One region of the Anabaena sp. CCY 9910 genome, then DNA from elsewhere that is predicted to be linked to it. Evidence: predicted binding sites of a transcription regulator. Region 1 holds the regulator's gene; the other holds the start of a gene.
The links. The regulator NtcA, encoded in region 1, controls nitrogen genes in cyanobacteria. The targets are predictions, from matches to a motif close to TNTGTANNNNNNNNTACANA.
Positions count from the first base shown of each region.

Region 2: a site for NtcA is predicted at 12,443-12,462, ahead of ACM5QX_RS07165 (DUF3155 domain-containing protein). Genes of this name have one in related genera too.

Region 1 covers NZ_CAWUDJ010000004.1:89,200-105,526, forward strand. The annotation lists gene ACM5QX_RS05385 (SLBB domain-containing protein) at 175-1,653, opposite strand; gene ACM5QX_RS05390 (ABC transporter ATP-binding protein) at 2,104-3,096, opposite strand; gene hisB (imidazoleglycerol-phosphate dehydratase HisB) at 3,314-3,943, opposite strand; gene fabI (enoyl-ACP reductase FabI) at 4,086-4,862, opposite strand; gene ntcA (global nitrogen regulator NtcA) at 5,577-6,248, shown strand; gene ACM5QX_RS05410 (DUF3084 domain-containing protein) at 6,576-8,066, shown strand; gene ACM5QX_RS05415 (pre-16S rRNA-processing nuclease YqgF) at 8,340-8,786, shown strand; gene ACM5QX_RS05420 (DUF3146 family protein) at 8,853-9,116, opposite strand; gene ACM5QX_RS05425 (hypothetical protein) at 9,417-9,545, opposite strand; gene ACM5QX_RS05430 (polyribonucleotide nucleotidyltransferase) at 9,935-12,091, opposite strand; gene ACM5QX_RS05435 (N-acetyltransferase family protein) at 12,317-12,865, opposite strand; gene ACM5QX_RS05440 (DEAD/DEAH box helicase) at 12,992-16,228, shown strand.
Region 2 covers NZ_CAWUDJ010000006.1:41,802-58,128, forward strand. The annotation lists gene ACM5QX_RS07130 (CBS domain-containing protein) at 1-2,248, shown strand, start outside; gene sbcC (exonuclease subunit SbcC) at 2,397-5,423, opposite strand; gene ACM5QX_RS07140 (ATP-binding protein) at 6,069-8,363, shown strand; gene ACM5QX_RS07145 (conjugal transfer protein TrbI) at 8,522-9,217, shown strand; gene ACM5QX_RS07150 (hypothetical protein) at 9,218-9,373, opposite strand; gene ACM5QX_RS07155 (S-layer homology domain-containing protein) at 9,553-10,797, shown strand; gene ACM5QX_RS07160 (ATP-binding protein) at 10,846-12,210, opposite strand; gene ACM5QX_RS07165 (DUF3155 domain-containing protein) at 12,491-12,808, shown strand; gene ACM5QX_RS07170 (cofactor assembly of complex C subunit B) at 13,331-13,861, opposite strand; gene ACM5QX_RS07175 (PadR family transcriptional regulator) at 13,915-14,262, opposite strand; gene ACM5QX_RS07180 (DUF3611 family protein) at 15,062-15,640, shown strand; gene serS (serine--tRNA ligase) at 15,741-16,327, shown strand, end outside.

The sequences.
Region 1 (16,327 bases):
TAGCTATGACTCGTTACCAACCAAAGCAACCGTATAGTTGGTGATGAGACGAAGGTAAATAATTAATATTTATTTAATGTTAAAAAATAAATGGCGATCGCATCGCCTAATTGCTCTGGTAAATTCAAAGGAAATCAGGGGACGAAACTAATTACTTACGTCCCCAGAGAAAGATTAAAGTCCGAAAAATCTTAAGAAGTTAAAGATTATACCAAGAGGGCCGGCTACTATATTCAGCGTATCACCTGTTCTAGCTATATTAGACCGACCAACTACCACAACATCATTATTCCGGAGTATGGGATTAGTCTCTTCGTTAATTCCTTGGTTGAAGTCAACTTTTACTTCACGCTTTGTCACTGAACCATTGGGGTTAAGACGAATCAACTCCACACTGGCGCTACGCGCTCTAGCGTCATTAAATCCACCCGCCGCGAGTAGTGCTTGGTTTAAGGAGCTATTTGGTCTAATGTCTACGGCTCCTGGGCGTTTAACTTCACCTACCACACCCACCTGAATTGTATTAGGGGACAAGGTAGTAGTTGCTAATTCCGTGGCTAGTGCAGGGTTAACCTCAGTAGCAGTAGGAATGACAATTGTGTCTCCATCTTGGACAATTACGTCTTGATTAACATCACCACTACGTAATAATTCCAAAAGATTGAGGTCTATACTTTGCTCGCCATTAGTCCTTGTGGGTCGGCGTAACTTGATATTGGTAATATCTGCTTGGGAGGTAATACCGCCAGCTAATTGAATTGCTCGTGTCACCGTGGGTAAACCACTGCCACTAGCCCCAGTCCCACCAGCCTGAGCTTCTGTCGCCCCCGCACTCACAAGATATGAGCCAGGACGATTGACTTGACCAATAATGGCTACTGTACGCGGTGCTGTTTGGCTAGCAGCAAAGTTAGCAGCAAATAAATTACGTGCTTCTGCTACGTTGAAGCTAGTAGCAGTTGGCACAACTATAACATCTCCATCTCTTAAAGTAATATCTTGTGAAGAGCTACCAGTTTGGATGAGTTCCTTCAAATTTAGACTCACGATTTGCTCAGTAGAACTACTGGTTTTACGTCTCAGCTTCACTTGAGTGACATCTGCTGCCAAGGTAACACCCTGGGCTGTTGTGAGTGCAGCCAATACAGTGGGATATTGTACCCCTGGATTATTACCTGCACCGCCTTGCAAGCTCAAAGTGTAAGAGCCTGGGCGTGTGACTTCTCCAGCAACTAAGATATTGATGGGGCGAGGGGATAAAAGATTGACAGAAATCTGGGGACGTTTGAGATACCTGCGATATCTGTCAGTGATCACATCGGCTGCTTGTTCTGTCGTGAACCCTTGAACTGAAACACTGCCGATTAAAGGTAGGTTGATAGCTCCACCTGGAGGAATTTGGTATTCACCACCATATTCGGGAACTTCAAATACATTTACACGAATTAGATCGCCGCCTCCCAACAAGTATTTTGTATCTACTTGTACTGGTGGTGATACTCGTTGGTTATTAGGAGGTACTGTTTGCGAATTAGGAAATACTTGTTGTCCCTGAGCTACGCTGGCAAACGGCACAATGAGATGAGCAGCAGTTAGCAAAGCTGCACCCACAGCTGGCTGTGATAGAAATTTCAGCGAACCTGTGTTAAGCATATTTTTTAAACTCTGAGACTACCATCGGTAAAGTATTGTCTAAACATTTTAATCTTGACTATACTTAAGTATTGAAGTTTCCCGACAATTCTCATTTTCCTAGAAAAACTATCGTAATCCGGTCAAATATTTTTTCCAAAGTTTGAATTTTTAGTGAAGTTACAGTAAAGGTTGACCGATTTTACTAAACAACATCTGTGCAATATAGTTTCCAGATTAGTATTTTTGCTGAGTTATAGCTGTTGACTGTTGACAGACTTTAAAGCATTGTGTTGTCATAATCTATTTGGCTACGGCTATACTTCTGATTGATCAATTGAGTAGAACAGGGTAAATAATTAAATGTTTGTAGTGAGAACTAAAGTTCTCAAAAAAGGACTAAAGTCCTTATACAAACTGAATCCTAGTATTTTTACATGACTTAACATAGGTTGGTTTTTTCAAGTCGTTCTACTTATCGTCATGCAAAGATGTATCTTGTTTTTGAATTTGTTTGATAAAAAACTCTTCTAACGATTGACGAGATAAATTCATAGAAATAATTCGTCCACCCATCAAACGCACACTAGCGAGAAAATCATAATAATCTTCTTGCAGTGTACCTTGCCAATAACCATCAGGTTCGTATACTAAATTTGCCAACCATTTTTTGAGAATTTCCCAATCACCATTTTGACCTTTAACATGGTATGTGTTTTGACTACCCAGTAGTTCATCCAGAGAACCAGAGCAAATTAATTCACCTTGTGAAAGAATGGCGATGCGATCGCATATTTGCTCCACTTCACTGAGAATATGGCTATTGAAGAAAATCGTCTTACCTGCGGCTTTCAGCGACAAAATAATTTCCCGCATCCGGTAGCGTCCCAGAGGATCTAAACCAGACATCGGTTCGTCCAAAAATATCAACTCTGGGTCGTTAATTAGTGCCTGAGCCATGCCAACACGTTGTAGCATCCCTTTAGAATAGCGGCGCATCTGTTTTTTTTGGGCATCAGCTACAGATAAACCCACCAAATCCAATAATTCAGGAATGCGTTGACGTTGCACACTGGTAGGAATTGCAAATAAACCAGCTGCTAACTCTAAAAACTCCCAACCAGTAAGATACTCATACAAATAGGGATTTTCACTCAAATAACCAACACGTTGCTTGATATGGCGATCGCCTAATGGCTGACCCAACAATAACCCTTGTCCACCGCTTGGGCGGATAATTCCCAACAACAGCTTTAACAGAGTAGTTTTACCCGCACCATTCGGCCCTAGTAAACCAAAAGTTTCCCCCTGGTAAACCGTCAAAGAACAGCCCTTGAGGGAAACAACTTTTTGATTCATCCAAAAGCCAGTACGATAAACTTTTCGTAAATCAGAAGTCATCACTACCGGTGGGGTATTTTTGGTAGTTAATTGAGAATCCGGGGTGTCTGTAAAAGACTGCATTGGCTGTTAATTAACAAATACTAGTGATTACGCAGCATTGGTTATAAAGTACCCAGGAAGATAGGCGCGATCGCTATAGGTTTGTTAATTGTTGCAAAATTTGGGGATTGGGGATTGGGGACTGGGGATTGGTGACTGGGCGAACATCTTGGAGTAATTTCTCCCTCTGCCCCCTCTGCTTCCCCTGCTCCCTTGCCCCCTCTGCCTCCCCTGCTGCTTACAAAACCCCCTTAGAACTAGGAATCGTCCCAGCGCGGCGAGGATCGACTTCTATAGCCATTCTGGCTGCTCTAGCAAAGGCTTTGAATGTCGCCTCAATAATGTGATGGGAATTAATGCCATCTAATTGGCGAATGTGCAGAGTCATTTGGCTATGGTTGACTAATGCCACAAAAAATTCTCTAACTAATTGGGTGTCATAAGTTCCCACACGTTCGGTAGGAATTTGTAAGCCGTAGCTGAGGTGAGGACGACCAGAAAAATCCAGTGCTACCTGCACTAAAGCTTCGTCTAAAGGTGCGAGGAAATTACCAAAGCGGACTATACCTTTTCTATCGCCTAATGCCTTAGCCAAAGCTTGACCTAAAGTAATACCCACATCTTCATTTGTGTGGTGGTCATCAATTTCCCAGTCTCCTTGGGCTTGGACATCCAAATCAATCAAGCCGTGGGAGGAAATCTGATGCAACATATGATCTAAAAAGGGAATGCCAGTAGCTGCTGTACAAATTCCCGTACCATCCAAATTGACAGTAACCTGCACATTAGTTTCCCCAGTTGTGCGATGCACTGAAGCAATCCGAGGGACTGAGGATAAGTTAAGTTGGGGATAATCGCTGATTTGCATAGGGGCTAGGTATTAGGGATCGGGGATCGGGGATTGGGGACTGGGTGTATAAGGAAAAAGTGGTGAAAAAATATATCTTTTTCCATCTTGTTTGTTCCTCATACCTAATCCCCAATCCCTAATACCCAGTACCCAGATTTTATTACATCCCCATGATTTCGTATCCTGCATCTACGTACAGGACTTGACCAGTAATACCACTAGCTAAATCACTAGCCAAGAAAGCGGCTGTATTACCCACTTCTAGCTGAGTCACAGTCCGACGTAATGGCGCTACTTGTTCCACATGATGAATCATATCTAAAATGCCACCAACGGCACTAGAAGCCAAGGTGCGGATAGGGCCAGCAGAGATGGCGTTAACGCGAATATTTTGAGAGCCGAGTTCAGATGCTAGATAACGTACACTAGCTTCCAATCCCGCTTTAGCAACTCCCATAACGTTGTAGTTAGGAACAGCTCTGACACCACCCAAATATGACAAAGTAATAATGCTACCGCCTTCGGTCATCAGAGGTTTAGCCGCACCACTTAACTGCACCAGTGAAAAAGTGCTGATATCTAAAGCCGTGGCAAAACCAGCACGGGATGTTTGGCTAAAATCTCCAGTCAAATCATCTCTGTTAGCAAAGGCTAGACAATGAATCAGAATATCTAACCTGCCCCATTTATCGCGGATGGTATCAAAAGTAGACTGAATTTGTTCATCATTTTGAACATTACAAGGCAAGAATAAGCTGGGGTTGAGGGGTTCTACGAGTTCTGAAACTTTCTTCTCAAATTTGCCACGTTCATCTGGTAGATAAGTAATACCAAGGTTGGCTCCAGCTGCGTGCAGTTGTTGGGCAATCCCCCAGGCAATGGAACGATTATTGGCGATACCTGTAACCAAGGCATTTTTTCCAGTCAGATTCAGCATAGAGATTTCTGTTGTCATTAATGTGATCGATTCATTTGTACAGCTTGACAGAAATCACTACCCAGTAGAAGAGGTAATCAAGTTATGTTGGGAATTTTCTTGCTGTTTGATCGAAGAGGCGGAGGGGCAGGGAGCAGGGAGCAGGGGGAAAATAGCGATGTCTTCTCTCGGAAATTGGATAATTTATTTCTTGGAAGTCCCCAGGAGAAGAGGTAGGGGAGGAAAGAGGGTCAGAATTTTTCTTTTCCCCCCTTACTCAAGAACAGCCTGCCTGAACCAAGATAGGACTTACGCAACCAGGTTATCTGTTGAGACTGGGTGTAAGGGTTTTAAAAATTTGCACCCCTACACCCCCATACCCCTACACCCTTATCCAAACCCTTTATCTTTGTTTTATACATAGTTAGCAAAAATGATGATTATTAAGGGCGTTTTTTAGAATAAAATGTTTGTTATTTCTTAAGATATTTTCAAGATTACTTAATTTTTTCTGCAAAAAACCTGATGGTTAGAGAAAGTAGAAGTATCTATCAAGAACTGCTAGCTAAAAATAGTAAAATTTGGGTATCATTATGAACAAATAACCATAAAGTTGTACGTTTGAGTATAGGAAAGTACAGAAAGGTTAACGGTGCTTTATTGATTTTTCAGGTGTATTCTTAGGTAATTAGTTTTTAGTTTTTTGTTATTCCGGCATTGGGTAGGGGAAGGGAGATGATCGTGACACAAGATAAGGCCCTAGCAAATGTTTTTCGTCAGATGGCAACCGGAGCTTTTCCGCCTGTTGTCGAAACGTTTGAACGCAATAAAACGATCTTTTTTCCTGGCGATCCTGCCGAACGAGTCTACTTTCTTTTGAAAGGGGCTGTGAAACTTTCCAGGGTGTACGAGGCAGGAGAAGAGATTACAGTAGCACTACTACGGGAAAATAGCGTTTTTGGTGTCCTGTCTTTGTTGACAGGAAACAAGTCGGATAGGTTTTACCATGCGGTGGCATTTACTCCAGTAGAATTGCTTTCTGCACCAATTGAACAAGTTGAGCAAGCACTTAAGGAAAATCCCGAGTTATCGATGTTGATGCTGCGGGGTCTGTCTTCGCGAATTCTGCAAACAGAGATGATGATTGAGACCTTAGCGCACCGGGATATGGGTTCGAGATTGGTGAGTTTTCTGTTAATTCTCTGTCGTGATTTTGGTGTTCCTTGTGCAGATGGAATCACTATTGATTTAAAGTTATCTCATCAGGCGATCGCCGAAGCAATTGGCTCTACTCGCGTTACTGTTACTAGGCTACTAGGGGATCTGCGGGAGAAAAAGATGATTTCCATCCACAAAAAGAAGATTACTGTGCATAAACCTGTGACTCTCAGCAGACAGTTCACTTAAAGAAGAATACAGGAGTCAGAATTCAGAATGTGGCTAATTATTACCATAGGCTAAATCCTGCTCATTATAGATTTAGTTGGTTTCTTCAATCCGTTTATTTAACTCAAAGTGACGGTGAACCCATACTGAATTTTGGCTCTTGCCTTCTGAACTCTTTAAACAATTGGAATAATGAGAGGTGGTACGTGTTATATTTTTTTCAATGACACCCATAGTTAGAAGTAAATCGAAAATCTTGAGTAACTTCAGCTATTGCCACCCTCCCATTCTCCACAAATAATGATTGAAAGTAGTAGGCTGTATCTGGACTCAATTGGGTAGCTGAAGATGACCACTGGGTACATCCTCATAGCAGCAATTTTAATTTTGGGAGGTGTAATTGCCACTGTTGGCGATCGCATCGGCACAAGAGTTGGCAAAGCACGCCTCTCTCTGTTTAATCTACGCCCCAAAAATACGGCTGTACTGGTGACAATTTTGACGGGAGGACTGATTTCAGCAACTACCCTGGCAATTTTATTTATTGCTGATGAAGGACTGCGGAAAGGGGTTTTTGAGTTAGAAGATATTCAAAAAGACCTCAGACAAAAACGAGAACAGCTAAAAGTCGCAGAAGAGCAAAAAACTCAGGTAGAAATTGAGCGCAATAAAGTTAATCAAGAGCTAGAAACCACCAGAACCGACAAAAGACAAGTAGAAACTCAGCGCGATCAAGCCAAAAAAGAAAAATTAAAAGCACAGCAAGATTTAGCGCAAACCCAAGCACAATACCAGCGCACCCAAAGCCGACTGGGACAAGTAGTTACACAATATCAAAAAGCGATCGCTGAACTACAAAGCGTTTACAATCAAAGACAAGCCTTACAAGGGGCAGTAGAACAACTCAAGACGGAGCGTCGCAGGCTATATGCTGAAGCAAAAAAAGCCATAGAACAACGCGATAGAGAACTAGCTAACCGTCAACAAGCTATAGAACAACGGGACAGAGAACTAGCTAACCGTCAACAAGCACTACAACAGCGCGACCTGAAAATTTCCCAACTGGATAAACTAATTCAAAACCGTAACTTGGAAATTACACAGCGAGAAGAGGTAATTGCCAAGCGAGAATCAAGGCTCAAAGAATTAGAAACACAACAGGACTATTTAGAGCAGGAAGTGGCGCGACTGGAAAAATATTATCAGTCATACCGCGACTTACGTTTAGGCAAACTAGCATTAGTTCGCGGTCAAGTTTTGGCCTCTGCTGTTGTTCGGACTAATCAGGTAGCGGCTACACGTCAGATAATCCTCCAACTACTGCAAGAAGCTAACCGCAACGCCAGTTTAGAATTAAGCGAACCTGGGTCAAACTCGGCAAATATAGAACTACTACGTATCACCCCAGATAGAATTGAGCAGCTGATTCAGCAAATTAATGATGGTCGAGAATACGTAGTCAGAATATTCTCAGCTGGTAATTACGTCAGAGGAGAAAACCAGATAGAATTTTTTGCTGATACAGCCAGAAATGTGCTGGTATTTTCTGGAAGTGAAGTTTTGGCTACAACTACAGCCGATCCTCGCAGTATGACCTCTTATCAGTTACGACAACGATTAGATTTATTAATTTCTGCTTCTCAATTTCGTGCTAGAAATGCGGGAATTGTTGAGGGTGTCCAAATAGATGGTACTTTTCTGCGCTTCGTTTCCTTGTTGCGTCAGTTAGATCAACCAGTAGAAATTAAAGCGATCGCTGCTGAAGATACTTATACAGCAGGGCCATTGAGAGTGCGACTAGTGGCAATCCAAAATGGCAAAGTTATTTTGAGTACTTAAATGAAAAAAATGGGGAGTGAGCACTTCAAAATATTAAATAACTCCCAGGGATTGAGGGTAATGAGGGAGTGTTGTAATTAAAATACTAGAAATATATAGCTGGGGACTGGGGACTGGGGATTGGGTGAAAAGTCCTGTTGTGTCTAGGTTGTATAGTCTATCGATGTCCTAACACTACTGACAACAGCTATATTAAAAACATTTAGTTAATCAATAAATATATATATTGCTCGAAATCTATTTGTATTCTGAATAATTATTTTTGTATTTATGATGAATTTAACTGATTTTTCCCCTACACAACCAGTTATTTTAGGTTTTGACCCAGGTAAAGATAAATGTGGTTTAGCGGTGATGGGATTAGATCGGCAACTATATTATCATCAAGTAGTTGCTGCCGCAGATGCGATCGCTATCATTAATACTCTAAGACAACAGTTTCCCATTTCTATGCTAGTTATGGGCAACCAAACCACAGCCAAACGCTGGAAACAGCAACTACAGCAAGAATTAGCTGAGGCATTAAATATTGTCTTAGTAGACGAGCGTTATAGCACCTTAGAGGCACGCGATCGTTATTGGCAGATGTATCCACCCCAAGGACTAATCAAGTTATTACCCCACGGAATGCGTCAGCCTCCCCGCCCTATAGATGATATTGTTGCCATCCTCTTAATCGAAAGATATCTCAGTCGCCTCACAGAATCGGTTAATGGTTAATAGTCAATAGTCAATAGTCAATAGTCAATAGTTATTCTCCCCTGTCCCCAGCCTCCTGCCCACGTTTCACAATTGTGCGCGAATCTTAAAAGCATAGTCCCCTCCTGGCTCTAGTTGGTAATCTTGCTGTTCCAAGAAGCGGCCGAGGGGTTCTTTGATTAAAGCGCGTCCTTGGGAAGGCTTTACCAAAAGTTCTCCCCGACGAAAATGCCACTGGAAATGCCACTCAAAATCACCAGCACTCACTTCACCTTCTAGGAAGCCGTGTTGCCAGGATTGGCGAATGATTTTGACATGGGCGGTAGTTTCTGGCAAAGGTTTAGCACTCACAATGCTTGGTGTTAAGTATGGAACAAAAGCACAAGCTTAACTAGTAAGCTATTTCTTTTATTTACCAAACTTCGCTCAAATCGACAAACTGACAAAGTGATTACTTATGGTTGAAATAGGTTTACGTATATCGAACTTATGGTAATTGGTAATTGGTCATGGTAGAAGACAATTGACCGGAAGAGGCAGGGGGGAAGGGAGCAGGGAGCAGGGGGAGCAAACCCTTCCCCTCTGCGTGGAGCCTAAGGTGTACACACAAGTCTGAAAATTCCCTTTAGTACTTGGTTTCGTCATCTAGCTTTAGGTTGTGCGATCGCTATGAAAACCTGTCATTGCGTTCGCGTTAGCGTCTCGTAGAGAGGAGGAACGACGACGCAATCGCAAAAACCACGGGATTATGTGATTACTTCGCTGCGCTCGTAATGACATTTTAAGGGGCTATAACGCCTGAAACCCTTGCAGATAGTACTTGTGTGTACACCGTAGCTGCGTGGAGCGGAGCGGAACATGAAGAGAAGTCTGAGCGCCGGCTTCCGGCGATGCCTACGGCAACGTCTCCGACGAACAGAACTTCGGGGTACAAGCCCTGCCCTTCTAGGGCGCTTGACCGGGGCGGAGTACAAGCTCCGTCTCAGTTTTCCCCCTTGCTCCCTGCCCCCTGCCCCTTTTCCTCTTGTTGACCTATTACCAACCAAAGTAACCATATCGTCACGAATTGGCCGAACTTGGGATTATTCACAATAATGAAAAACTTTACGGCGATGCCTACGTAAAGAGGCATCGCGGATTTTAGATAATATCTAAAATCCCCAATCGATTTAACGATTCACCGCCGCAGCTTCCCGCGCCGCAGCTGCTTGATCTGGGTGTATACCCAAGCGTGTGAGATTAATCCGTCCCTTATTGTCAATTTCGCGCACTTTGACAATTACTTCATCGCCAACCGCCACTTCATCTTCAACTTTGCCGACACGGTAATCAGCTAATTGGGAAATGTGAATCATCCCTTCTTTTCCGGGGAGGAATTCCACAAAAGCGCCAATGGGAATAATCCGAGTCACACGTCCAGCATAGACATCGCCTTCGTTGAGTTTGCGAGTCATGCCTTGGACAATATTACGCGCTCTTTTCGCCTTGTTTTCATCAACCGCAGAAATTGTTACTGTGCCATCGTCTTCAATGTCGATTTTTGCACCAGTTTCTTCGGTGATGCCCTTAATTGTCTTACCACCAGGGCCAATGACCAGACCAATCATGTCTGGATCAATCTTGATAGTCAACAGGCGAGGAGCGTAAGGTGAGGTTTCAGTGCGTGGGGTATCGATAGTTTGGAGCATTTTGTCCAAGATATGCAGCCTAGCATCTTTTGCTTGGTGAATGGCTTGGGCAATAACTTCCAAAGACAAACCAGATATTTTCATATCCATTTGCAAGGCGGTAATCCCTGCATCTGTACCGGCGACTTTAAAGTCCATGTCACCTAAGAAGTCTTCGATACCCTGAATATCTGTCAGGACTCTGACTTCATCACCTTCTTTAATCAAACCCATTGCTGCACCACTCACGGGTTTGAGGATGGGGACACCAGCATCCATTAATGCCAAGGTGGAACCACAAACTGAACCCATTGAGGTGGAACCGTTGGAGGAAAGCACTTCCGAGACGACGCGAATCACGTAAGGGAATTGCTCTTTGGGTGGCAGTACAGGTAAGATGGCTCTCTCTGCTAATGCACCGTGACCAATTTCCCGTCTACCAGGGGCGCGTAAGGGCTTGGTTTCTCCAACGGAGAAAGGCGGGAAGTTGTAATGATGGAGATAACGTTTTGATTGGTCTGTTTGCAGATCATCATTGAGGTTTTGGGCATCACCAGGAGTACCTAAAGTACAAGCTGATAATACCTGAGTCAGTCCTCGGTTAAATAATCCGCTACCGTGGACACGTTTTGGTAAGACACCTACTTGAGAAGAAACCGGACGCACTTGATCGAGTTTCCGACCATCAACACGCACGTTATCTTCGACGATTTGACGGCGCATGAAATATTTAGTGATGTCTTTAAAAGTGTTGCCCAGGGCTTTGCTGTTGGCAGTTGCAGCTACCCGAATTGGGTCTTCTTCTGGGAGTTCGGCGATCGCTGTGGCAATATTATCTTTAACAACATCCAACGCGGCATCGCGTTCGGGTTTGGTTAGTTCAAATTGAGCCAGAATTTTCTTAATTTCGTCGCTAGCGCGATCGCGGATATAATTTTCCAGAGTTTGGTCTACCTCTGGCGGTGCTTCTTGGACAATTTCCAGACCGAGTTCGGCTACTAGGTCTAGCTGCGCTTTGATTAAGTCGCGCACTGCCTCATAACCAAAATCAATCGCCTCGATAATATCTCGCTCTGGTAATTGATTAGCCCCTGCTTCCACCATAATCACGCCGTGAGGTGAACCTGCGACTACCAGATCCAAGTCTCCCGCCTCGATTTCTGCATAGGTGGGGTTAATAATGAAATCATCGCCCACTAAGCCTACCCGCACTGCTGCCATCGGCCCGTTAAAGGGGATTTTGGCAATGAGAGTAGCAATGGAAGCACCTGTTACCGCTAGCACGTCGGGCGGTACTTGCTCATCCATCGACATTGTTAAGGCGACAATTTGCAAGTCATCCCGCAACCATGAAGGGAACAAAGGACGCAGGGGACGGTCTATGAGACGGCTGGTGAGAATTGTTTTTTCTGGGGGACGGCCTTCTCGGCGCATAATCCCACCGGGGATTCTACCAGCCGCATATAGTCTTTCTTCATAATCTACTGTCAGGGGAAGGAAATCAATGCCCTCTCTACCTGCCGATCGCGTAGCTGTGACTAAAACAGCTGTATCCCCTGATTCTATCAAAACCGACCCACCAGCTTGGGGCGCTAGTAGGCCTACTTTCAGTCGAATATCCCTTCCATCGAAGGATATTGACTTCTCAAATTCTGCCATTCAGCTTTTTTTCCTTCTATGCACGCTATTCTCTCTCTGTGGCAATCCTAACATTTATGCCCTGTAGCTGGCTTCTGTTACATACAAAGAGCAACATCGGGATTGTGTGAGGGTATAAGGGTGTAAGTGTGTGAGGGTGTAGGGGTGTAAGGGTGTAAGGGAAGAATTTGGTTTTACTCTTTCCCCTATACCCCTATACCCCTATACCCCCAAACCCCTATACCCCTATACTCCTACACCCCTATACATCATCAGCGCCTTTACTACCTTTCCATCAGCTAGCTTTGCCGCATCAGGAATGCTTCCAATGATATCAAAACCTAAGGATTGCCATAGGGTGATTGAAGGTATATTAGTTTCAAAGACCAAATTGAACATCACTGCTTCGTAACCCAATTGGGATGCTAGGGAGAGCATGGATTCTCCCATGAATCTACCTATGCCCTGACCCCGCAATCCTGGTTGTACAATAAAACCAGCGTTGCAGATATGACTGCACCATCCCGGAAAGTTTGGCTTGATATAAAATGAACCTAATATTTTTTGCGGTTTTTGTGTACCATCATCACCAGATAACCTAACAACAAAGGCATCTTGACTTAACCAGTAAGCTGCAAATTCTGGTTGTGATAATGGTTGTTTTTGTGGATAAGTTTTACCTTCATTAATGACAAAATTGAGTAACGTTCTTACATCTTCATATTCTTGAGGTTTTATATAATCTAATTCTACAGTTGAACCATTTTTTAGTACTTTATATAGAGGTAGATTCATTATTTATGTTTTTGATATATCAATAATTACGTACATTTATTTTAGATGATATTTATTTAACTAAATATAGTTAATAGACCAATAATAAACATTTATTACTTTAAGTAAAGTCTGAGTAGTTATCACATGGCAATTTTACACGGTAGTTGGATATTAAGTGAGCAGGATAGTTATTTATTTATTTGGGGGGAAACTTGGCGATCGCCACAAGTAAATTTTAGTTTTGAGGAAATAGCCCTCAATCCCTTGGCTCTGTCTGCATCTGAATTAAGCGAGTGGTTGCAGTCTCAACATCAGGCGATCGCTCAGATTTTACCACAACAGTTGGCAAAGAAAACCTCCAAAGCAGCAAGTTCCCCAACAACAAATTTACCAATTCACTCGCAAATAATTGTCCTGCCAACGGAAATTTCCCAACCTCGTAAGAAAGAAACAATTTTAATTTCTCCTGTGCATTCTGCCGCTTTAGAATCTGATGCAGACTCTGAAGTTTATTTACAACCTTGGCGTATAGAAGGTTTTTGTCTTCCTCCTAGTGCAGCAGTTAAATTGCTCACTTCTTTACCTTTAAATATCACTAGTACAGAGAATGCTTTTTTAGGTGGAGATTTACGTTTTTGGTCACAAATTGCCCGTTGGAGTTTAGATTTAATTTCTAGGTCTAAGTTTCTCCCTATTATCCAACGACAACCTAATAATTCTGTAAGTGCCAAATGGCAAGTACTGTTAGATAGTGCTGTAGATGGAACTCGTTTAGAAAAGTTTGCCGCGAAGATGCCTTTGGTTTGTCGGACTTATCAGAGATTAGGGAACGAGGAATTATCTCCATCTCCTATATATATAGATTTTCCTAGTCAGCCGCAGGAATTAATATTGGGTTTTCTCAATAGTGCGATAGATACGCAATTGCGGGAAATGGTGGGGAATCAGCCTGTGGTGGAAACTCGCTTGATGGCATCTTTACCGTCGGCTGTACGACAGTGGCTGCAAGCGCTAAGTAGTGCATCTAATTCAGTTGATGCAGATGCAGTTGGTTTGGAAAGACTGGAAGCGGCGCTCAAGGCTTGGACGATGCCGCTACAATATCAACTAGCTAGTAAAAATCAATTTCGTACTTGTTTTGAACTACGTTCTCCAGAACCGGGGGAAACTGAATGGACACTAGCCTATTTCCTGCAAGCAGCCGATAATCCAGAATTTTTAGTAGATGCGGCGACTATTTGGCAAAATCCTGTTGAACAGCTAATTTATCAACAGCGATCGATTGAAGAACCCCAGGAAACATTTTTACGAGGTTTGGGGTTAGCTTCTCGATTGTATCCTGTCATTGCCCCTACTTTAGATACAGAATCACCCCAATTTTGTCATCTCAACCCCATGCAGGCTTATGAGTTTATCAAGGCTGTGGCTTGGCGATTTGAAGATAGCGGTTTAGGAGTGATTTTACCTCCTAGTTTGGCGAACCGTGAAGGCTGGGCAAACCGCTTGGGTTTGAAAATCTCCGCCGAAACGCCGAAGAAAAAACCAGGACGCTTGGGATTGCAGAGTTTGCTTAATTTCCAATGGCACTTAGCAATTGGTGGGCAAACTATTTCTAAAGGGGAATTTGACAGACTAGTAGCTTTAAAAAGCCCATTGGTAGAAATAAATGGCGAATGGGTGGAGTTACGTCCCCAAGATATCAAGACAGCCGAAGCCTTTTTCGCTGCGCGTAAAGACCAGATGGCCTTATCTTTAGAAGATGCTTTACGTCTTAGTAGTGGCGATACTCAAGTCATTGAGAAATTACCAGTAGTCAGCTTTGAAGCCTCTGGCGCATTACAAGAATTGATTGGGGCGCTGACAAATAATCAAGCAGTTGCACCATTACCTACGCCAAAGAACTTCCAAGGAAAGTTGCGTCCCTATCAAGAAAGGGGTGCGGCTTGGTTGGCATTCCTCGAACGCTGGGGTTTAGGTGCTTGTCTCGCCGACGACATGGGACTGGGAAAAACGATACAGTTCATTGCTTTCCTTCTCCATCTTAAAGAACAGGATGTATTAGAAAAACCAACTTTACTAGTGTGTCCTACTTCTGTTTTAGGTAACTGGGAACGAGAAGTGAAAAAATTTGCACCTACACTTAAAGTCCTCCAATATCATGGTGATAAACGTCCTAAAGGTAAAGCTTTTCAAGAAGCAGTAAAAAATCATGATTTAGTTATCACTAGTTACTCACTAATTCATAGAGATATCAAATCATTACAGGGTCTTTCTTGGCAGATAATTGTTTTAGATGAAGCCCAAAATGTGAAGAATGCGGAAGCCAAACAATCACAAGCAGTCAGACAATTAGACACAACCTTTCGCATTGCTTTAACGGGGACACCAGTAGAAAACAGATTGCAGGAACTTTGGTCAATTTTAGATTTCCTCAACCCTGGTTATTTAGGTAATAAGCAATTCTTTCAAAGACGCTTTGCCATGCCAATTGAAAAGTATGGTGATGCAGCATCTTTAAATCAACTGCGTGCTTTAGTGCAACCATTTATTCTGCGTCGTCTGAAAACAGACCGTGATATTATTCAAGACTTGCCAGATAAGCAAGAAATGACAGTATTTTGCGGTTTGACTGGAGAACAAGCTGCACTTTATCAAAAAGTGGTAGAAACATCTTTAGCAGAAATTGAATCGGCCGAAGGATTGCAACGCCGAGGGATGATTTTAGCTTTATTAATTAAACTCAAACAAATCTGCAATCATCCAGCCCAATATCTGAAAACAAATACCTTAGAACAATACAGTTCAGGAAAACTGCAACGATTAGAAGAAATGTTAGAAGAGGTGTTAGCGGAGAGTAATACTTATGGTGTTGCTGGTGCGGGACGTGCTTTAATTTTCACCCAATTTGCAGAATGGGGTAAGTTACTCAAACCACATTTAGAAAAACAACTAGGGCGGGAAATATTTTTCTTATATGGTAGTACTAGTAAAAAGCAACGTGAAGAAATGATTGACCGTTTTCAACACGACCCCCAGGGGCCGCCAATTATGATTCTCTCCCTCAAAGCAGGTGGTGTAGGGTTGAACTTAACCAGGGCAAATCATGTATTTCACTTTGATAGATGGTGGAATCCAGCCGTAGAGAACCAGGCCACAGACCGCGTATTTCGTATTGGTCAAACGAGGAATGTACAGGTGCATAAATTTGTTTGCAATGGTACCTTAGAAGAAAAAATCCATGACATGATTGAAAGTAAAAAACAACTAGCGGAACAGGTTGTTGGTGCAGGCGAAGACTGGCTAACTGAATTAGATACAGATCAACTCCGCAACTTACTGATACTTGATCGTAGTGCAGTAATTGATGAAGAAGCAGAGTAATTAGACGTAGGTTGGATGGAGCGCAGCGCAACTCAACAGATATAAGGGTGTTGGGTTACGCAAATCCTTCACCTAACCTAAAATTGTTTGCTGTTCAAA
Region 2 (16,327 bases), on a different contig from region 1:
CCAATCAACGTCAAGGGATGCTTTGGCTTTAGCTTGGTTGATGACGCAGGGCGCTAGTTTACCTGTAATTGCTAATTACCGTGACCCTGGTTTATCTCCCCAATTGCAGCGACTATTAACGGAAGCGCTGGAAAAATTAGAATATCTTTGCTTACGTGGTTATACTATTGCTTGGGTAACTTTAACAACAGATGGTTATGTCCCTGGGTTATCAAGTCTAGCGTCGCAGCTCATAGAGTTAACAGAAATTGATGCTTTGCTGTTGGCAAATGCACACCCATCAAATAAAGATGATTCCCGTTTCACAGTAATTGGGCGATCGCAAATTCCCGGTCTGCATCTAGACCAATTATTTCAACCCTTGGGCGGTGGTGGTCATTCCCAAGCAGCATCACTCAATTTACGTGGCGTTGATAGCCAAGATATTCTCCAACAACTCCTCCAAGGTATCAAAGCGGCTATTCCTCATCCCCCCACAGCCAGGGACTTGATGTCTTCCCCTGTCCGCACAATTCGCCCAGAAACTACAATTGCGGAAGCACAGCGCATTTTATTACGCTACGGACACTCTGGTTTATCTGTGGTTAATCCTCAAGGGCAATTGGTGGGGATTATTTCCCGCCGTGATTTGGATATCGCCCTACATCACGGTTTTAGTCATGCGCCAGTGAAAGGTTACATGACCACTGATTTAAAAACCATCACTCCAGATACAACGTTGCCACAAATTGAGTCGCTGATGGTGACCTATGATATCGGTCGCTTGCCAGTATTGGCAAATGAGCAGTTAGTGGGTATCGTCACTCGTACAGATGTTCTACGGGAACTGCATCAAAATATTGCTGTCGGTGGTAGTGGGGCTTTAAGCCAGTTCCGAGATACGGGTGCTGAGTTTAAAACTTCCCTCAGTCATGAATTGCGATCGCGTCTTACTCCCCAACTCTGGCAATTACTCACCACTGCTTCCCAAGCTGCCGAGGAAAGGGGTTGGCATTTGTATTTGGTTGGTGGTGCGGTGCGGGACTTGCTGTTGGCAGAAGCAGCCGCAGGCACTCTCATGATTACAGATATAGATTTGGTAGTTGATGGCTTCCACAAATCAGCCGATGTGGGTGCAGGGGTGGAACTAGCAAAGGCACTGCAAGAAATTTATCCCGCCGCCCGTTTAGAAATCCACGGTGCTTTTCAAACGGCTGCTTTGTTGTGGCACAAAGACCCAGAATTAGATTCTTTGTGGGTAGATATTGCCACCGCCAGGACTGAATTTTATCCTTACCCCGCCGCCAACCCAGAAGTTGAAGCCAGTTCCATTCGCCAAGACTTATATCGCCGTGACTTTACTATCAACGCCCTCGCCCTACGCCTCACCTCTCCCCGCACTGGTGATTTACTCAATTTCTTTGGCGGTTTATTAGATTTAAAAGCCAAGCAAATCCGTGTCCTGCACGCCAATAGCTTTATCGAAGACCCCACCCGGATTTATCGCGGTGTGCGCTTTGCGGTGCGTTTTGGATTTGCCATTGAACCACGCACCGAAGAATATATCCGCTATGCCATCAACAGTGGCGTTTACGATCGCACTGCCCAAACTAACAGCAAAACCCCAGCCCTGCAAACTCGACTCAAAACTGAACTCAAGCATATTTTAGAAGCCCCTTACTGGCGATCGGCTTTGCAATTACTCGATGACTTAGGGGCATTGCAGTGCATCCATCCCACCCTGAGTTTAAATAGTGAACTCATACACCAACTACGTCTACTAGAACGTTGTTTGCGGCGATTTGACCCCCAACAAAACCTAATTCCTTGGCAGATGCGCTTAGAAGCCATTATTGCCCACCTCGCACCAATGTATCGGGGTAAAGTCGCCAAAAATCTGCAATTACAGGAAGATAGCATTCAGCACTTGCAAAACCTCGCTGTTGCCCAGACTGAGATTGTACAATCTCTATCTGAATATCAACGCCCCAGCCAAGTAGTTCAGCTACTACGCAAGTATAATTTAGAAGTACTAATTTTGATTGCTTTACAAAGCCAGCGCCCCATCAGGCGGCAAATATGGCAATACTTAACAGTCTGGGCTAACGTTCAACCGATTCTAAATGGTAATGACCTTAAGAAGTTAGGATATAAACCAGGGCCGCAGTATCGACAAATGCTAGATGATTTACTAGCTAAAACTTTAGATGGAGATATTACAAATCAAGTAGAAGCCCAAGAGTTTCTAGCCGAGCAGTATCATAAATAACAATTCAAAATAGCCTACGGCAAGGCTGCACCAACAAAATTCAAAAATAAAATTGGCCAATCTCTGCGCCCCTCCGCGTTTTCCTCCTCGCACCTCCGCGTTTAAAAATATTACTTATCTACCTCCCTTAACTGGGAATCGCCATAACTTAAGTTAACAACCGAATCCTCGACCCCTGTTGAGTCTTATCTACCTCAATTCTGGCTTGAAACGCCTCCTTGAGGTGGGGCATATGGGTAACAGTGAGGATGCAGGCGAAATCGTTAGCGATCGCATTAATGGCAGCAATGAGGCGATCGCATCCTTCCGCATCTTGTGTACCAAAACCTTCGTCTACAATCAATAGTTGCAATGCGGCTCCGGCTCTTTGGGCTAATAGTTTTGCTAAGGCTAAACGAATCGCAAAGTTAATTCTAAAGGCTTCCCCGCCGGAGTAGGTTTCATAGGCTCTTGTACCTCTGGCATCGGCAATGAGAATATCTAAAGTATCTATGAGTTTGGCATTTTTCTTAGTAGATTTACTGCCCTTCCCTGCTCTTTGAGTAATAAATTGTACGTGCAGTTGATTCGCACTCAGCCTTGATAAAAGTTGATTTGTCTCGGCTTCCAGTTGGGGTAACACGTTCTCAATCATCAAAGCTTGGATACCATTTTTACCAAACGCTTGGGCTAATTCCTGATATACCCGGTATTGCTGTTTGCAAGTTTGGTATTGTTGCTGCTGCTCCTCATATTGAGTTTGCAGTGTTGCTAACTGATGGGCTAACTGTTCTAAACGTCCTAACTGGGTGATTTGTTCGTCTAATTGTCGCCGTCTTGTGGCTAACTGTTGTTCTAAAGCTTGAATTTGCTCCCTTGGGTTAGCGGCTTGGGCTAACTGTTCCACAAGGCTATCGATTTGGGTGGCGAGTTGTTGGCGTTCCTGCAATCTAGCAAGTTTAGAGGCTGCCAAATCTTGCAATCTGCCTTGGAGTTGGGGATACTGTTGCTGGGCTGATAACAGCTGCTGGTAACGCAACTGCCAAGCTTGGGACTGACGCACAGCTAGACGTAGGTTGTTATGCTGCTCAGAACTATAACCAATTTCCGTAATTTGCTCCTCAAGGGCTGCAATTTGTTTAGCACATTCCGAATCAGTTTGCTCTTGCTGGATTCTGGTTTGTAGTTGGGTAATTTGGGCTTGTAATTCTGGTTTACGGGCTGCTAATGTCGCTAGACGTTTGCTAGCATCCTTGATTTGCCCTTGTTTAATTTCTGCCCATCGCCACCGTTCTACTTCACTACGAGCCAGGGCATGGTCTTGCTCATTGTAATTTAATTGTTGCAGATATTGTTCTAATTGCCGCAATTCAGCTTGTTGATCAAGGGCAAAATCACCAACTTGGAGCGATCGCTCTAAGTGTTGCTTTTCGGCTGCCAATTGTTGTAATTGTTGTTCAGCATCGCTGGTAGATTGCAGTTGGGCGGCTAATTGTCCTCGCTGTTCCCGTAACGCGTCGTAAGCATTTAATTTCTGGGATATTTCCCGATATTCTTGCCGTAATACCTGAATTTCTCTATCGGAAACTGCCATCTGCTCACGAAACACCCACAATTGCCCCTCGGTTTCCTTATACTCATCTTTAGTTTTATCTACTACCCGGTTCCAATGATGCTCATCTAAAGGGCGTTCGCACAAAGGACAAATAGCGTCGGGGGTGCGGAGCATTTGCAATTTCTGCTCCATTTCTCCCAATAATCTTTCATATTCCCGTTGTTGGGCTTGCAGACGTTCTATAAAATTCCGTCTTTCGTGTCCTTTTTCCTGCACCCGTTGCAAATAAACCCGGTCTTTCTCCATTTGATCAATTTGCATTGCTACTTCCATCACTGCTTGTTGCAGTTGGGGTTGGCGTTGGGAAGCTCGTTGCAGTTGATTCTCGGTGGCTTGTAGTTGTTCGAGCCTGGCGACTAACCCCGCATGAACCCGGTCTAAATGGCTTTGTAGATGTTGGCGCTGTTGCAACAAAGGGGAAACCTGCATTTGCAGTTCATCCAGGTGCGCTAAATGGCGACGGGCGGCGGCGAGTTGGGCTAAGGCGGCTTCTATTTCCCCGGATTTACTCAAGGTGTGCTGAATTTCTTGTTCTTGTTGCTTTAAAGCTTCCAACTGTCCTTGGACTTGTTGGAGTTGTCTTTCCAGTTCGTGGATTTGTTTAGTTAACTGTTGTTGCTTTTGTTGGCGTAGGGCTGTGGCGCGGGTATGTTCATCAAACTTGACAGCAAATGCTTCTTCTTGGGATTGCAGACTTTGGTAATGGCTGTAACCGTTGTGAATCTCCTCTTCCCGGTGCAATATAGCTTCTAGCTCAGCTAACTGTGTTTTGACTGCTGACTGTTCTTGTTGGAGGCGATCGCTATCTTGTGTGAGATTTTGGTATTGTTGCCTGATAAAATTTAACTGCTGTTCGCTATTTTGCCTCTGGTGTTGAATCACCTGCAAACTCTGTAATTTAATCGTCTCAAAGGCTTGTACCTGTTGCAGTTGGTTAATTTCCGCTTCTAATTCTGCTCGTTGGGCTTTGGTGTTCTCCCGTTGTTGTAACTGAGTTTTAATTGACTCCAAAGAACGTTCTAATTCTTCCGCCCTCACTTTAAATTGACGCGATGAATCTTTAGCTCGTTCTTCTAACTCATCATATTGGTTTAGTTTCAACAACTCCGCCAAAATTTCCTTGCGTTCACTGGGACGCTTGAGCATGAATTCATCTGCTCGTCCTTGACGTAGGTAAGCAGAGTTAATAAAAGTCTCATAATCAAGCTTGATGTGTTCTAAAATCAAATCCTGGGTGGCGCGGACACCTTTACCAGTAATTGCCCGGAAGCCAGAGGGTGTTTCGATTTGAAATTCCAAAACTCCAGATGCACCCCGAATTCTACTGCGAATTACGCGATATTTTTGCTGATTATTTTGAAAAGTAAAATCAACCCTAACTTCTTTTTCACCAGAATTGATCACATCATCTTCAGCCGCCGCCCGACTTTCACCCCATAGCGCCCATGTGATGGCTTCCAGGAGAGATGATTTACCTGCTCCATTGGCACCACAAATACAAGCCGTATGCAAACCACGAAAATCTAAAGTTGCATCACGGTAACTCAGAAAATTTTTTAGGACAAGTTGTACTGGAATCATTGAGGCTATAGCGCCACATCTACATTTTATTAACTAGCAGTACAGATGCACTCTTGTTAGTTTAACTAGGTAAATATCAGGTTTCTAGTTTTAAAGTCCGTAATTTTACGAAAATTAACATTATTCTGAGTAAGTTTTTCTGATTTTGCAAAATATTTTCCTTATACACAGAGAAAAAGAGAAATCAGTTAGGACTTACTCACCCAGTTTGTCTGTTGAGACTGGGTGTAAGGGGGTAAGGGTGTAGGGGTGTAAATATTTAAAACCCCTACACCCCTACACCCCTGCACCCTTGATTTTTAGTTTTCAGATATAAGTCCCATCACTAAAAGGCTATTTTCTCTTTTCCCAATTAATAAAAGTACGGCAATAATAAAAGAATGTTTATCATCAACGTTCTCACAACTCTGACACCATTTCATTTTTTGGACGATACAAATACATCGGTAGGAGTGTATAGCTCTAAATGCCTCCAACATATCCAATATGTATCAGAATTTTGGTGAAACGGGATGATACCAGCCATTAGTCAGTCGCTAAAATAAGCTTTTTGAAATTGACTAGTCTGGCTTGTGAAGACACTGATACATTATGAAGTTGAGCATAGAACAAAGTTAGATTTCTCTTTATTACCCTGGCAAGTCTATGTTGCTCCACAAAAGACAAATTGTGTTAATTTTGGCTTGGCTAGTGCTGATTTTTACTCAGGCAATAGCTATATACCAGGGTGAGCCTTATATTTCTTCTTGCTTTCCCATATCTAAATTAGCGATCGCGCTCACCTTTTGGCTAGAACTAATTGCCATCATCTTGACGGGTATTGCTTTTATCCTCACAGCAACCCGGCGAGATGTTACTGAACATCCGCAGACAAAAGACGAACTGTGTACTCACCAGCAAGAGTTATCCATGCTACCAGAATTTACCGACGGTATTAAAACTTTTAAACAAACACAAGCAGCCCTACAAAGTAATCAAAATTTAATGCACACAGTTATAGAAAATCTTCCCAATGGTGGTGTTTTCCTGTTTGACCAAAATTTGCGCTTCATCTTGGCAGCAGGCTTAGGGTTAGGGGTGGTAGGAATTACGAAAGCTGATATAGAAGGTAAAACTATTTGGGAAGCACTCCCCCCAGAAACTTCTTCTGAGGTTGAGTTACCTTATCGCCAAGCATTTGCCGGGATCAGCTCTCGTTTTGAAGCACCCTATGGACACCGCGTTTATGAAGTCCATGTTTTACCTGTGAGGAACGATGATGGTGAGATTTTTGCTGGAATGACCATCACCCAAGAAATCACAGAGCGTAAACAATCTGAATTAGCTTTGCAAGATGCCCTACAACTGTTAAATCTACACATAGATACTACTCCTTTGGCAGTGGTGCAATGGGATTGCCACCTATGCGTTACCCGTTGGTCATCTACTGCCGAAAAAATCTTTGGCTGGCGGACAGAGGAAGTAATCGGAAAACACTTTCAAGATTTGCACATGGTCTATGAGGAAGATATGACAGCAGTTGCAGAGGCGAGCAATCGCCTCCTCAGTGGCCAAGAAGCGCAAATTATCCAATACAATCGCAACTATACTAAAGACTCTAGAGTTATTTATTGCGAGTGGTACAACTCTAGCATTACTAATGAAGCAGGTAGTGTCACCTCCGTACTGTCACTAGTATTAGATGTAACAGAGCGTATACAAGCAGAAAAAGCATTACGCCAAAGCGAATTAATGGTAATTGAAGAGCGGGCGCAAGCTTTAGAAAGAGAACGGGCAGCCCGTATAGAACTGGAAAGAGCCAGTCGTATGAAAGATGAATTTTTAGCGATAGTTTCCCATGAATTGCGATCGCCCCTCAATGGTATTTTAGGTTGGTCGCGCCTGCTCCGCACCCGCAAACTGTCACCAGAAAAGATTGAACAAGCTTTAGAATCAATTGAGCGCAATGCTCAAGCCCAAACTCAATTAATTGAAGACTTACTCGATATTTCGCGGATTATTCGCGGTAACATTCGCTTGCTTGTGCGCCCCATGAAATTGATTCCTGTAATTCAAGCAGCACTAGATACTGTTCGCCCAATTGCCAATACCAAATCAATCCAAATTATATCTCGCCTGAGTTTTGATATTGGTTTAGTTTCTGCCGACCCAGAACGTTTACAGCAAGTGATTTGGAACTTACTTTCCAATGCAGTCAAGTTTACTCCTGAAGGCGGACGGGTAGAAATTTGCCTAGAACAAGTAGAGACTAATGTGCAGATTCAGGTAACTGACACAGGTAAAGGCATTAGTCCTGAGTTTTTACCTTATGTATTTGACCGTTTCCGCCAAGCAGATGCTACCACAACCAGAAATCAAGGGGGACTGGGTTTAGGTCTGGCGATCGTGCGTAATCTCGTTGAGCTTCACAATGGTACAGTTTCAGTTGCTAGCCCAGGAGAAGGACAAGGAGCGACATTTACAGTCCAACTACCACTCTTACCAAGTTACTCCACAGTCACCCCAGAAGAACCCTTGCTTCAACGACAGACAGCCTGGGATGCTAAAGTCCAAATCAGAGGACTAAAAATTTTAGCAGTTGATGATGAACCAGATACTAGAGAATTTCTCAAAACTGCCTTAGAACAATACGGAGCAATTGTGACAACCGCAGCCTCCACCAGTGAAGCCTTAAAACTGTTGCAATTAGTGAAGCCTGATGTGCTACTAAGTGATATTGGAATGCCAAATGAAGATGGCTACGCTCTAATTCGGCAAATTCGAGCGCTATCATCAGAACAAGGGGGAAATGTCCCAGCTGCCGCCCTTACCGCTTACACCAGACAAAGCGATCGCCTCCTTGCCCTAACCGCCGGATTTCAAATTCATATATCCAAACCAATTGAGCCAATCCAGTTATTAAAAATTGTTGCCACCTTGGCTGGCAACAACTCGAATTAAAAGGAAGCCGGAGAGGAAATGAATTCAGCCCACAAAATTCAAAAATAATAACCCCGCATCCCTGGGGAATATGCCCAAAGAACGGTTTAAACAGAGTAAGAAACAATCTCAGTAAAACCTCGTCAAGAAATACATAATCGCAGAAACCCAAAACTATTATGACTCGCTTGAATCACTGGAAATCTGGAGCTGCCGCACTCATGGCATTAACAGTCACAACAGGAACCGTTGCCCCCATGATTGCCTTTGCACCGGCTGCTAATGCCCAATTAATTGGTCAAACTCGGAGAGTTTCTATTCCTGCTGGAGTGACTTTTCCTGTTACCTACGATAAAGAGCAAGTAGTTGTTAGTCGTGGAGAAACTATATCTTTAACTCTAAAAATAGCTAACAATATTATCGACAATAACAGGAACGTTTTGATTCCTGCGGGAACTGAAGTTGTGGGACAACTAGAACCCGTATATTTCAACGGTAATTTCTCCCAAGACAGAAACGATCAAAGTAATGTCAGAGGTGTAAGGTTTGTCGCCAGAGAATTAATATTTCCTTCTGGTAATAGACAGTCAATCAGCGCCAATTCTCAAACTGTTACTAGACTAGAAAAAATTAGCAGAAATGACTCTGGCAAAATCTTAACTGATGCTGCTATTGGTGCAGGTGCTGCCACAGCAATTTCTTTGATTACAGGTAATCGCCGAATTGAAATTTTGGAACCTGTAGGTGGTGCAGCAGCAGGCGCTTTAGCTAGTGTATTACTACGCAAGAAAGAAGCTGAAGTCTTTGTGGTCAGACCCCAACAAGATTTGCGACTAGCCCTGAGTTCTAACTTGACAGTGGATGTTTTCCGCTAGTTAGTTTCCTGAAGATTGAATAGTGAATTTCATCATTCCTCTTTTAGCGATCGCCCCTTTAATTATATGTAGGCGATCGCTTAATTTTTGCTCCCAAAATTCATGTTTCAGGTACATCAGCCGTCCAATAAATGAAGATATAGACTGGCTAATCATAAATTACCAGTAATAGCACTATTCCTAAATATCTAATACTTGTGATATAGGTATTTTGATTATTTTTACTTGTGACGAACTCATCTATTTTTATACAGAAAAACAGAAACTTTTTAGTTATTAATACGGTCTAACTAATTAACAAGACAAACAAATAATTGAGTAGGTTAAGAAACTGTATGTTTAATTTAACTCGTTGGCAATCTGGCACATCTGCACTCATGGCTTTGAGCATCACAGCAGGGACTGTCGCACCTTTTTTAGTGGCATCTCCATCTTTCGCTCAAACTACTTTTTCTGATGTTTCCTCGAACTACTGGGCTGCACAGTTTATTCAACAATTGTCCCAACGAGGCATTATTGCTGGTTTCCCTGATGGTTCATTCCGTCCAGAAGAACCAGTAACTCGCGCTCAATTTGCGGCGATGGTCAATAAAGCTTTCCAAAAAGCACCAGAACGGCAAGCAATTAATTTTGTTGATGTCCCCAGCAACTATTGGGCATCTAGCGCCATTCGGCAAGCCTATACCATTGGTTTCCTCTCAGGATACCCCGGCAATCGTTTTGAGCCTAACCAAGCTATTCCCCGCCAGCAGGTTTTGGTTTCCCTCGCCAACGGTCTGGAATATATTCCCAGTGGTAACGTTGAAAGTACTCTGCAATACTTTAACGACGCTGTTAACGTTGCTGGCTATGCTCGTAGTCCCATAGCCGCCGCCACTGAGCAGAAAATCGTGGTGAATTATCCCAACGTCAACTTTTTAAACCCCACAGCAACAGCTACAAGGGCGCAAGTAGCAGCTTTTATCTATCAAGCGTTAGTTAGTTCTAATCAAGCCTCAGCAATCACCTCGCCCTATATTGTGGCTACTCAAGCTAATACTCCCAGAACACCTACTTCTGCGACCATTCCTCAAGGAACTGTGATTTCAGTGAAGTACGACAAGGCAGAGAAAATCCTCGTAACAAAGGATGAAACTGCACCTTTAACACTTACCGTAGACCAAAACGTAGTTACTCAAGCAGGTACTGTGGTAATTCCGGCTGGTAGCCAGGTAGTCGGTGAACTGAAGCCAGCTCAAGGCGGTTCCCAATTCGTGGCTCAAAAACTCATTTTAACTACAGGTCAAGAGTATCAACTGAATGCAACTTCAGAAGTCATTAACAAAACCGAAACTGTCAGAAAGGGTGCTAGCACAGGCACAATTATTCAGAATACCGTCCTGGGTGCAGGTGCAGCCGCCGCCGTCTCTGCTGTCACAGGCGATCGCGCGATCGCTACCGAAGAAGTTTTAGGCGGTGCGGCGATTGGCGGATTAATAGGCTTGTTTTTCGGCAGAAATAGTGTTGACTTAATCGCTATCGACCCAGACACCGATTTACAAATGACCATTAACCAAAGCCTACTGGTTTCATTGAGATAGTCAACCCCTGCTTGTAATTCGTCATTAATAATAACACTAATTTATTAATTACGAATTACTTTGACTCATCGGTAACCAAATAATAAACGTTGTTCCTGGTGTATTAGGTGAAGTTAATTTGGAGTTAATTGCCGGGCTGAAAATTTCAATTTCGCCCTGCATTTGCTCAATTAATTGTTTAGCGATCGCCAATCCTAAGCCTGTACCAGGAATTTCTGTTTGGGCTTGCACGCCTCGGTAATGTCTTTCACCTAAATGGGCTAAATCTTCTTGAGGAATACCAGGGCCATTATCACTAATAGCAATGCCTTGGAAATTCAGTTTTTCTTGCCCGGCTTGAATATAAATCTTGCCACCTTGGGGTGTGTATTTTAAAGCATTATCAATGATATTAGTCAACACTTCTTGCAAAGCTTTAATATTTACCCTCACTAATGGCAAATTTTGAGGAATATCTGCTTTCAACTTGATATGTCGGTCTTGAGCGATCGCTTTGGCTGACATGAGTAATGGTGTTAATAAATCAACTACGGCACAATCAGTTAATTGCTCTCCTGTTCCCGGTAATAATAACGCTGGTTTGGCTTCTTTTTGGACGGTGGCTTCGACAAATCCCTCTTTTTCTGGTAACACTAGCCTAGATAAATCTGCCTCTGTCCAATCAATGACTTGCTCAAATTTTTGTAGCAATTCTGTGAGGCGATCGCTCTCTCTCACAATATTCTCGCCCACATCTCGATTTGGATCACCAGGGCGCAATCTTTTCAGGAGAAGTTTACCAAAAGTCCGTAAAGCAGTTAAGGGATTCCGAAACTGATGTAATAAATTATCGAGTAAATCTTGCTGTTGTTCTTGCAGAATTTGTTGTTGATGCAATTGGTGTTGCAACCATGCTCGACGCTGATCCAAAATACAAGCGATCGCCAGTGTTTGTCCGACTTTCTGCACTTGGCTTTGCTCTTGTTCGTTCCAGGGGCGATCGTCTCTACTTGTTACCAATAATCCCATCATGACACCCTCATGCACCAGAGGTAAGACTATTTGGCGTTTATCTAACAAATAATCATCACCAAAAGGCGATGACGTTCCACCTACTGTAGGCGCTCTCCCCGACTCTGACGTTTCTTCGGCTGGCGCTACAGCCAATAATTTCCCCTGTTGTTGAGGTAGCAACAGCATATCACCCACTTGTAATTGTTTACGTGCATTCACCTCAGCAATCTCTTCTCCTGGCAGTATAACTGCTGTCTCTGGATAAGCAACCACAGGAATCAGTTTCGCCTCCCCTGTTGGCGACTCTATCAATTCTTGGGTTAGATAAACTACACTTAAAGAAGCTCCTAGCCCTTGGGTAAGTAGTGCTATTTGCTCTCGACATAGAGCCACAAAATCTGAACTGGCAGATATTAACATTTTTCAGCTCTTGCTCAGGATCACGGTTTTTGAGGGAAGATAAGAGAAGATACTTTATTTTCCTCAGTTATTTAATAAAGCTTAACTAAATCTTTCGAGTAATGGTTTTTCTCAAGGGGTTATGTACCAATTAGCTTTTGATTTATCTACCGTCAATAGTAATATCTTTGTTGTATCTAAAGTTTAAAAACTATTGATCTTTTGAACTAGAACTTATATAATTACGACGGATTTTGTAGCTATCACTACAATCTATAGCTTGAAAGAGGAGGAAAATAGGTTGGCAAGGAGACGTAAAAGAAAAAGTCGTCGTCGCCAGGAAGGACGACGTATTTTAGAACACGTACCTCAATACAGCATCGAAAGCGGTGAAGAGAAACCCGTGACAGCAGCCAGAAAATTTATTCAAGCTGAAGGTATCTTGCCACCGGCGTTGCTACTCGTAAAGCGAAACGAACACACTACAGACCGTTATTTTTGGGCAGAGAAAGGGCTGTTTGGCGCTCAATACGTCGAGGAAAATCATTTCTTGTTTCCCAGCCTGCGGGTACTTGAATCTCCCGCAGGGGCAGAACCAGTGGCGGTAGGCAGTCGCTGATTCATAGATGATAATCTTACGTGTTGAATACAGCTTCTGACAATCATTTAACTGGCAAAAGTGTGCAGTTTATGCAAAATTTCCATTTTTTTTAAGTTTGTCACTAACTTGCCAGTAGAGCTAGTCCAAGTAATTGGAGAATTAACCCTCATCAGACTAATTTGGTTTGCCTGGGTTGGCTAGTCTCATGATGCAGAAGAGAATCATGATAGAGCAGAAAACACCCAGAAGCGAGAGTTGAACTTTGCTCTCCTCCTGTGGATTTTTCAGAAAACTCTGTCAAGATACACGCTTTTCCCTGCGATTTGCGGTCGTAGGGAAAAAGAACACTAGTACAAAAGGCGATAGGTAAAAAGCAAAGGGCGAAACATAGAGTGATATCAATTCAAAATTTTGAAGGATTGATGGTGCTTTGTGTTTGATTATGTCATTTAGTACTAGTGATTCTCCCGATTTTTTCTCTTAAATATCCATTTCCCAAAAAATAGACATACAGTTTGCATCTACACACTCAACTACTAATTATTCATTAGGCTTTAAAGGTAGTGCTTTTTGTAGCTCAAGTAGTTCATCACGATGAGCAACAACGGTTATTTTACTAAATAATTGCGGCTGATTAGCCAAAGATTCTAGTTTCAGCACAACTTTTTCTAGCCTACCTGCTTTTTTCCAATAAAAAAGGCCACTCAAAGGCGCAAATAATACCAAGCCCAGAAAAATATTACCGAATCTAGGGAACAACAAAGCGAAAACCAAAGACAAACAGACTAGACCAGCAGATGCTAGCAGCGTGAGAAACACTGCTAAAAATATGCTGGGTTTCACGAACCCTTCAAAAGTCACTTGGTTTTTTTCATGGTCTACTTCTGCCACTCGGTAAGACCGAGAGCGAAAATACTCTTGTAATTGCGGCATTAAAACGCTTTCTTCTTGCTCGGAAATCAATTGCATCATTTCTGTACGGTCTTTAGTCGATGCCCGAATGAAGAAGAGCAAACCAACCGCCAGTAACAAGGTGAGTAAGAACGTTGATGGCAGAATAGCAGTATCCATAACTAAATTATTAATGTTTAACAGGAGGAGATTTATTCATTATTAATTATTGGTTAATTTGTCCTCACATAAATGTAATTTTGCCAAAGCCGGGCTAAATCTTCCGCTTGATGTTGCCATTCTGGAGAAACTTGGTACATTCGCCTGGGGCGACCTCTCCCTTCCAACTTCTTCCAATACCCAGTAATCGCCCTATTGTCTTCCAGAAATTTGATGGCACTATAAAGTACAGTATCTGAGAGCCGATAGGTAGGGTGTTCAGTTTCTAGTTGCTGAATTAATTCAGTTCCGTAGGATTCACCTTGTAGTAAAACATACAGAATGTAACAAATTGCTACTTCCTGGCAGAGGTAAGTCGGCGGAGGATTTTCAAAGAATTGATATATATCCTCAATTTTCATAAGTTCGTGGATGGCTAAAAGTATCACTTACGGTGGAAGCTACGGGTTTTTCATCAGTATAGGGCGCTACTTCCAAATAAGTAAGTATATAGCGCTACCTGGAGAAAATTTACCCAGTGTAAACAAGTAATGATGAACTACCCTGTGAACAGTAAAGTTCACAAGCAAAAGTTTGAGTCACGCAAAGAATTGCGCCTCTATCTAGCTCTAATTAGTGTTGTGAGGAGGTGCCTAGACAGTGGTTTTGCCACTATCTAGGTGTCAAGTAATGCCGAGATGGTTTAGAACTGCTGAAACGTAAGATGCTATCGAAGAAATTTTACAGGTAAAATGCCGTTTTGTCTGTAACTCTGTAAAAGTTAATAAATAGTTTATTTGGTAATGATTGCATTGCTGAAGGTAAATCTGTGTTTATCAAACTCTTACACCAGTACGAATAAAAAAGCTGCTAGGGGCTAAATAGAGGATTTTCTGCTTATGCAGATGGCTTTACAGTCCCTCGGTTCACAGCATTGTTTACTCCTTTGGGTTTGCTAATTACAGTAAAAACCCACAAGCAAATATTAAAAATAACAGGGTGAGGAAATATGAGAAAAATAACTTTTAAATAGTGTTTTTTTCCTCCGTAGGCAGCATTTTTTTACACCAATAGTTTACTGGTGGAACACGTGTGATTTTAAAAACTAACAAATTTTTGGCACAGTATGGCAGAAATAAAGATAGTATTTTAAGCAGCACACAGCCAAGATTGTGGATGTTTTATTTGCATTTTGTACTAGCCAGTTGGTGAGCAAGCAGTATGTCACGAAACCCCGATGCTCCATCATCTTCTTCTAATCTCCGGACAATTGCCCAGACGTTCCGTATGACAGGCTGGATTAGTTTCTGGATTCAGCTAGTACTAGGCGTTATTTCTGGCATTATTGTGCTATTGTTTGGCATCTTTAGCCAAAGGGCAGGTAGCCCTAATAATAATCCTGGCACTGGCTTTGGGGTGTTTTTAGCGATTTGTGGATTGGTAGTGCTGGGTGGAGGTATTTATTTAGCCTTCCGTTACACCAGAATTGGGAATCAATTGCTATCCTCTAACCCTAGTAATCGTCCTCGGAAAGTGGAGACAGTGCAAGTATTACGTTTAGGACTGTGGATAAATTTAGGCGGGACTCTGGTGACATTGTTGGGAGCGCAGGCGATCGTGGGTACACTAGTAGCTAGGTCAATATCTCCCCAAGCTGTCACTACCCAATTATTTGACCCTACCCGCATCATTAGTGGTCTAGATATGTTGGTAGTTCAGGCGAACATCAATACAGTCTCAGCCCACTTTGCTGGACTGGTTAGCTCATTGTGGCTACTCAATCGCATCAACAAATCTTAAACGAGATTTTTGTATTTGCCTTTCCTGTCATGGCAAGACAAAATCGGTATATGCTGATGTGTTGGCAAGAAGATACTAGGCGAAAGATTGAGAAAAATTTGTGCTGGATATTAAGCAAATAAGGGAAAATCCCCAACTAATTCAGGAACGGTTGAATAGCCGCAGTGGTACCTATGACATTCAACCTATATTACAGTTAGATAAGCAACAACGGGAGTTGGAAGCGACCCGCAGTCAAATCCAAGCCCGGAGTAATGAAATTGGTAAAATTGTCGGACAGAAGATTAAGTCGGGTATTAATCCTCAAGACCCAGAAATTCAAGCTTTGCGGGATGAGGGAAACTCCATTAAAGCCCAATTGAGTGAACTAGAACCAAGAGAAAAAGAACTCAAGGCTGAAATTGAGCAACTTATACTCGCACTCCCTAATTTACCCAGTGACTCTACACCGATAGGTAAAGGTGAGGAAGAAAATGTAGAGGTAAGGCGTTGGGGTGATGAATATCTACCCCAGAACCCAAATATTATCCCACATTGGGAAATCGGCGAAAAACTGGGTATTCTCAATTTTGAGCGTGCTGTCAAAGTTGCCCAAAGTCGCTTTGTCAACTTGATAGGTGCTGGTGCAGCGTTGGAGAGGGCATTAATTAACTTTATGCTGAAAACGCAAACCGCAGCTGGCTATGT